DNA from 2 places in the Pseudodesulfovibrio hydrargyri genome. Region 2 is predicted to be linked to the other one. Evidence: predicted binding sites of a transcription regulator. Region 2 holds the regulator's gene; the other holds the start of a gene.
The links. The regulator sigma-54, encoded in region 2, starts transcription at its own class of promoters, with help from an activator protein. The targets are predictions, from matches to a motif close to CTGGCACGGNNNNTGCTT.
Positions count from the first base shown of each region.

Region 1 (3,353 bases), on a different contig from region 2:
AAGGGCCCGACACCTTTTCCCCGAAGCACCGGGACATGCTCTCCTCAGTATGGGCCAGCCTGGCCGAGCTCTTCCCCAAGGTCTGGGCCCAGGGGCCGGTCATGCTCTTCAGGGCCGGATTCGGCAAGCCCATCCACTTCGGCACTTACCGCCGTCCCGTGGAATCCTTCCGCATCTAGACGGACCTTCCCCGGCCGTCACCTTTCGAGGGCGGGGCGCTTTCGCCTTAGCCGGGTTTCCTTTGTCTTGCCGTTTCGTCTGCCCCAGGGCAGGGGAGCCCGCTCGTATTGACAAGGGCGGTCGAGCCCGAGGATGGGACGGAAGATGTCGAAAATAAGAACACCCGCCGGGACGGCGGGCGCGGGAATCGCGGCCTGTCCGGCCGCTGCAATGTATGAAGCGGGTGCGGCTTGCGCCACACCCGCTTGATACCGTATCGGGGATTTGCTTGCTCAGACCTTGATGACTTAGGCCTTCTTGAACTTCCTGCGGAAGCCGACCAGGCCGAGCAGTCCGAAGCCGAGGATCAGGAAGGTGGAGGGTTCCGGAGTGGCCACCAGGGTGATGCGGGCGTCGCTGCCGACTTCGAAGACGGTGGTACCGCCAGCCCCGCTCCCGGGGGCGATGGCGCGCAGCGCGTTGTCGAAGTCGAACTTCAGGAACGTGTCGAGCCAGGGGTAGGCGGCGGCCAGACCCGCATCGGTCGGCGTGAAGGAGATCAGGGTCTCCAGCGGGTTGGCGTCGAACAGGGCGGTGATGTCCGTGTCGCTCTGCTCGTAGGTGCCGTCGCCGGGGGTGGAGGTCCTGGCATCGCCAATGCCGGTGGTCAGGGACAGGGTGGCGAGCATGGTTGCCGTCCCGATGCTGTCCTTGTTGCCGATGTACATGCCGATGTCGCCGCCCGTGTATTCATAGGAGAAGTCGGTGGCGGAGGAGCCGGTGATGATGCCGGTCAGATTGTCGGAATAGAAGAACAGCTGATCGATAGTGGCGCCACTGTCCTTTGTCAGGTACAGAGGCGTGGAAGTACCGCCCACCGGAGTGTAGGACACGGTGTAGATCAGGGAAACGACGTCAAAGGCGTCGCCCGGGCCGAAGCCGGGATTGGTCGGGGTGGGCGTGCTGCTGAGTTGCTGGTAAATGGTTCCGTCGCCGGTGGCGGACAGGAATTCGATGTTATTGACGGTTCCGTAAGCACCGAGATCGAGATTCCAGCCGAAGATGGTATCGGCCTGGGCCATGGCGGGCATGGCAAGCACGGCCAGAGCCAGTGCGAAATGCATAAACAACTTCTTCATAACGAGCCCCTTTTGGTATTAGGTTCAAAGTTGCTCTCATTGATGCAGTTGGCGTGCCAAAATATAATACGCTGAATTTATGTTGTTTTATTGCGATGAGACAGCGCAAAAGAAGGAATGTGTTAAGGGTTCCGACAGGTTTTCGGGGTGGTTTTTACAGTTTTTCGGCCTACCAGAACCGCCAGTTCTGGGTGGTCAGAACGTAGGCGGCCAACAGGCCGTTGGTCACCGCATGGCTGAGGATGCATTGGGCCAAGCTCTTGGTTTTCCAGTAGATGGCATTGTAGGCCAGACCCGCCAGGACGCCGGCGAGGTAGAGTTGGTGCTCCAGGCCGAACAACACGGCCGTGGCCGGGAAGGTGAACAGGGTGAAGGTTCCGGCCCGGACCGCCATGAAGTCCCGGTCGATCAGGTAGCGGGCCAGGAAGGAGCGCCAGAACAGCTCCTCCATGACCGGGACCACGACGACCGCGCCCGCCACCCGGGCGAAGATAAGCGCGTATGCCCAACCCGGCGCGGCCTCCGTGGGATCATACGAGGTCAGCTCGCCCTGGACGGCCCAGGGCAGATCCAGGTTGATCCACAGGAGGAAGACGGCGGCCCCGGCGCAGACGCTGAGCGCGGTGGGCACCGCCCGGCGCAGCGAGCCCCAGTCCAGGTCGGTGTAGAATTTCCTGAAGGCCAGCAGGGCCGTTGCGACCAGGGCGATCTTGGCCGGGTAGAGGCCGAGAATGAAGGACGGGGACGGCGGTTCGCCGCCGAACAGGGCCGGGATTTCCAGCGCGGCCACGAAGGCCATGTACAGGCCGAAGGGGATGACCCGCGCCGGCAGGTCGTGGGTGTTTGGTCTCATGGCTATTGACCGCCTGCGCCGGACCCGACCTGGTTTCTGACCAGGCCGGGGTTCTCGCTGGTGAGGATGAACACGTCGCCGGTCAGCCCGGTGACCAGGCCGTCCTGGTTGTCCAGGGCGATGATGGCCTCGAGTACCTTGGTGTCCGCCTTTTCGCGGGGCAGGTCGAGGGTCACGGTCTTGGGGCCGGTCATGTCCCCGACCCGTTCGATCCTGCCCTGGAAGCGGAGGCCGCCGAAGGCTTCGGAGGTGAAATACGCCTCCTGGCCCGGTTCGAGGAGGGCGGCGTACTTCTCGTTGATCTCGGCCCGGATCTGGTAGCGGCTGATGTCCGCCACGGTCAGCACCGGGCACTCGAAAAAGATGGACACGTTCTCGCCGGGCTGGCGGTGCACGCGCAGGACCCTGCCGTCGACCGGGCTCCTGAGCCGGGTCTTCTCGAGCTGGGCCCGCATGTCCACGGCCCGCTGCACGGCCGCCTCGTACTCGGCCCAGGCCGTGGCGATGTCTTCCTTGCGCGAGAAGTTCTTCATCACCAGGTAGCGCTGGCGGGCCTCTTCATATTCCTTTTCGGCCACCAGGTACTCGGTCACGGTGCGGTCCACCTCCTCCTTGGCGATGAGGTTCTGGTCGAGCAGTTCCTTGCGCCGCTTCATTTCCACCCGCGCGTTCTCCATGACCGACTTGGTCCGCTGGACCACGGACAGGGTCTCGGTCTTTTCCTCCTGGCGCGCCCCGGCCATGAGCTTTTCATATTGCGCCTTGAGGGCCTGGGCGTCGGACCGGGCCGCCTCGAGCCGGGCCGAGTATTCGTCGTCCCTGAGCCCGGCCACCACCTGCCCTTGTTTGACCGCGTCGCCCTCCTCCACCAGAACCTCGTCCAGCAGGCCGCTGATCTCGAAGGCCAGGCGGCGTTTCTGGGAGACGGGTTCCACCCGGCCGAATCCGGCCACCCAGGGGGAGTGCCCGTCGATTTCGGGCATTTGTCCGAAGGTCTCGGTCCGCCGGTCCGTGGCGGGCAGGTAGTCGTCGAGCCATTGCGGAGACCGCCAGTGGACGAAGGCGGCCACTCCCAGGATGACTATGATGATGGCGATAACGGTTTTCATGCTACTGTCCGCCGTCGGTCGGCGTGGTTGGGGCCGCGGCCAGGGCGCCGTCCTCGATGGTCAGCATCCGGTCCGCGTAGCCTATGGTGCGCG
Region 1 covers NZ_LKAQ01000004.1:183,326-186,678, reverse strand. The annotation lists gene BerOc1_RS05360 (ThiF family adenylyltransferase) at 1-179, shown strand, start outside; gene BerOc1_RS05355 (PEP-CTERM sorting domain-containing protein) at 468-1,298, opposite strand; gene BerOc1_RS05350 (CAAX prenyl protease-related protein) at 1,468-2,151, opposite strand; gene BerOc1_RS05345 (HlyD family secretion protein) at 2,154-3,260, opposite strand; gene BerOc1_RS05340 (ABC transporter ATP-binding protein) at 3,262-3,353, opposite strand, start outside.
Region 1: BerOc1_RS05355 (PEP-CTERM sorting domain-containing protein) is a predicted target of sigma-54. The motif match lies at 1,341-1,358, and genes of this name have one in related genera.

Region 2 (3,353 bases):
ATGCCGAGTTGAGCGAACCCTTCCTGCGCCTTGCTCCAGCCGTCCACGAACTCGAACTGGCGCAGGTCCATGCCGAGCGCCAGACCGCGGTATTTGGTGTCGAACGAGAGGATGAGGTCGGCCAGCTTGGCCGACATCTCGGACGGGAGCCCGTCGATGCAGAAGAACCCCAGGTCCTCGAAGACCTTGAGCGCGGTGCTCTTGCCCGAGCCGGAGAGTCCGGTGACGATCACCACCGGGAAGGGGTTGGTCGAGGTCACAACGGATTCCGTCCCTTCGGTTACACGCTTTTGAGCAGGGCCCAGAGGCCCTCAAGGTCATCGGCCGACAGGAACGCCTTGCGGAATTCCTCGTCCTTGAGCAGGCGGGAGATCTGGGCCAGGACGCGCAGATGCATGCCCGCCACCTGTTCCGGGGCGAGCACCAGGAAAAAGATGGTGCACGGGGCGTGGTCCAGCGCTTCGAATTCCACGCCCTTGCGGCTGCGGCCCACGACCACGATGACCTTTTCCAGGTCCTCAAGCTTGCCGTGAGGGATGGCGATGCCGTCTCCGATGCCGGTGGAACCGAGCCGTTCACGATCGAGAAGGACACGGACCGCATGGTCCGTGTCCATCTCTGGATATTGTACGCCCAGGGGGGCGACGAGTTCATTCAATACGTCCGACTTGGTTGCGGACTCGAGTTCGGGAAGGATCAGCTCCTTCGCCAGGTAATCACTGAGTTTCATGCTTAGTTTCCGGGGTCGATGAGGCCGTAATCGCCGTTCTTTCTCTTGTATATCACGTTGACGCCGTCGGTCTCCGCATTGAGGAAGACCAGGAATTCGTTGTCACGGGCATCCAGCTGCATGGCGGCCTCGTCCACGGACATGGGCTTGGGCTCGTATGCGTCGGTGCCGACGATGGTGGGCGCTGAACCGGGAGCGATGTCCTCGTAGGACAGGTAGTTCATCTGCACCATCTTATTGGGACGCGCCTGCCTGGGGCGATTCTTCATCTTTTCGCGCATCTTGCGCAGCTGGGCCTCCAGCTTGTCCAGGACCATGTCGATGGTGGAGTACATGTCCTCCGAATCTTCATAGGCCGAGATATGTATGCGATCCGAGTTCAGGATCACGTCCGCCTTGTGGCGGAACTTGTCGACCAGCAGGTTGACCTGGAGATCGGCCTCCGCATCGGAAACGTATCTTGCTACCTTTTCAAAACGCTTTTCCGCATAACCCTTGAGGTGATCGGAAGGCTCGAAGTTCTTGAAAGTGAAGCTGATGTTCATACGCTGCCTCCTGGTTGAGAGTGCTTCAAGCAGCCCCTAGAAGTACTGCTTTCGTTTCGAAGACGAAGCTATGCCCATGGCCGAGCGGTATTTGGCGACCGTGCGCCGGGCGATGTTCACTTCCAGCTTTTCCTGGAGGATCTCGCCTATCCTCTCGTCGCTGAGCGGTTTCTTCGTGTCTTCATCTGCGATCATTTGCTTAATGAGCGCCTTGACGCTCTCCGAACCCACCTGGGACCCGTCGTTCAGGTCCAGGGCCGAGTTGAAGAAGAACTTCAGCTCGAAGATGCCGTGAGGGGTCGAGACATATTTGTTGGTCGTGATCCGGCTCACGGTGGATTCGTGCATCTCGATGTCTTCCGCCACCTCCTTGAGGATGAGGGGTTTGAGCTTTGTCACGCCCTCCTCGAAGAATGCCCGTTGGAAGCCGACAATGCTCTCAACTACTTTATACAAGGTTCGCTGCCGCTGGTACAGACTTTTCATCAACCATGCGGCGGAACGCATCTTTTCCTGGAAATATTCCTTCTCCTTGTCGGCCGCGCCCTTCATGGAATCCATGTAGAAGGTGTTCATCTGGAGCCTCGGCATACCGTCCTCGTTGAGGATGATGACGAAGTCCTCGCCGTACTTGTAGACGAACACGTCCGGGCTGACGTAGTGCGGCTCGGTGCTGGAGAAGTTGGCACCCGGCATGGGATCGAGCGTCTGCATCAGATCCAGGTACGACTTGAGCTCGTCCATGGTGATCTTGAACTTGCGCGCCAGAGGCTTGTAACGATTCTTCTCCAGGTCCTCCAGGTGGTCGCTGACCAGGGAGACCAGGATCGGGTCGTCATATCCGAGGACCTCCATCTGGACCAGCAGGCACTCCTGCGGGGTCCGGGCGCCCACGCCGACCGGGTCCAGGTGCTGGATGCGGCGCAGAACGGACTCGATCTCCTCCTCCGAGGCCTGGACCATGGCGGTCAACTCCTCCATGGTGGCCTGCAGGTAGCCGTTGGCGTCGATATTGCCGAGGATGACGTCGCCGATGGCCAGCTCGTGCTCGGAGAAGTTGGACAGGCGCATCTGCCAGTTCAGGTGCCCTTCCAGAGAGGGCTTCGAGGCCAGGCGGGCCTCGAAGGACATGCCCTCCTCGGGCATCTCCATGTCGCGAGACAGGGCCTGCTTGGAGGTGGAGGAAAATTCGCCCAGGTAGTTTTCCCAGTCCGCGTTGCGGACCAGTTCCTCCTCGGCCTGGGATTCGGTCAGGACCTCGGTCTTGTCCGGGACCTCGGTGTCGGTCTCGGTTTCGTCCAGGAAGGGATTCTCCAACAATTCCTGCTGCACGGTCTCCAGCAGTTCAAGCCGCGACAGTTGCAGCAGCTTGATGGCCTGCTGCAACTGGGGCGTCATGACCAGTTGCTGTGAGAGCTTGAGCTGTTGCCGAAGTTCCAATCCCATGATGCGCTACCCGCTTGAGGTTGTGTTTATCGATTGCCGGATAAAGAAATTTTTTTTAACCGCCAGACATTTTTTCCGGTTCAACCATGCCACAGTGAACTAAAGGATGCAACACAATTGTGTTAACATCCTGTTTACATTAATATTTCCGCCTGCATATTATGATATGAAAAAAGTGTACCAACCTTTAGCAACGGTGTAAATCGGGAAAGAGGAAAAAAAGACGAAAACGGCGGGCTAAAGCCGGAAATCCTCGCCCAGATATATCTGCCGGGCGCGGCTGGACTTGACGATCTCGGATGGGGCTCCCTCCAGGATGACCGTGCCCTCGTAGACCAGGTAGGCCCGGTCGCAGATATTCAGGGTTTCCCGGACGTTGTGATCCGAGATGAGGATACCGATATCCATGGACTTGAGCACGGAGATAATCTCCTGGATGTCGATGACCGCGATGGGATCGATACCGGCAAACGGCTCGTCCAGGAGGATGAACTGCGGATCGAGGATGAGCGCCCGGGCTATTTCGAGCCTGCGCCGCTCGCCGCCGGACAGGAACATGGACGCCTGGTCCGCCAGCTTGGTGATGGTGAACATCTCCATGAGTTCGTCGGCCCGGGCCCGCTGTTGCCGCG
Region 2 covers NZ_LKAQ01000001.1:52,197-55,549, forward strand. The annotation lists gene rapZ (RNase adapter RapZ) at 1-260, opposite strand, end outside; gene BerOc1_RS00260 (PTS sugar transporter subunit IIA) at 281-730, opposite strand; gene hpf (ribosome hibernation-promoting factor, HPF/YfiA family) at 733-1,275, opposite strand; gene rpoN (RNA polymerase factor sigma-54) at 1,312-2,721, opposite strand; gene lptB (LPS export ABC transporter ATP-binding protein) at 2,959-3,353, opposite strand, start outside.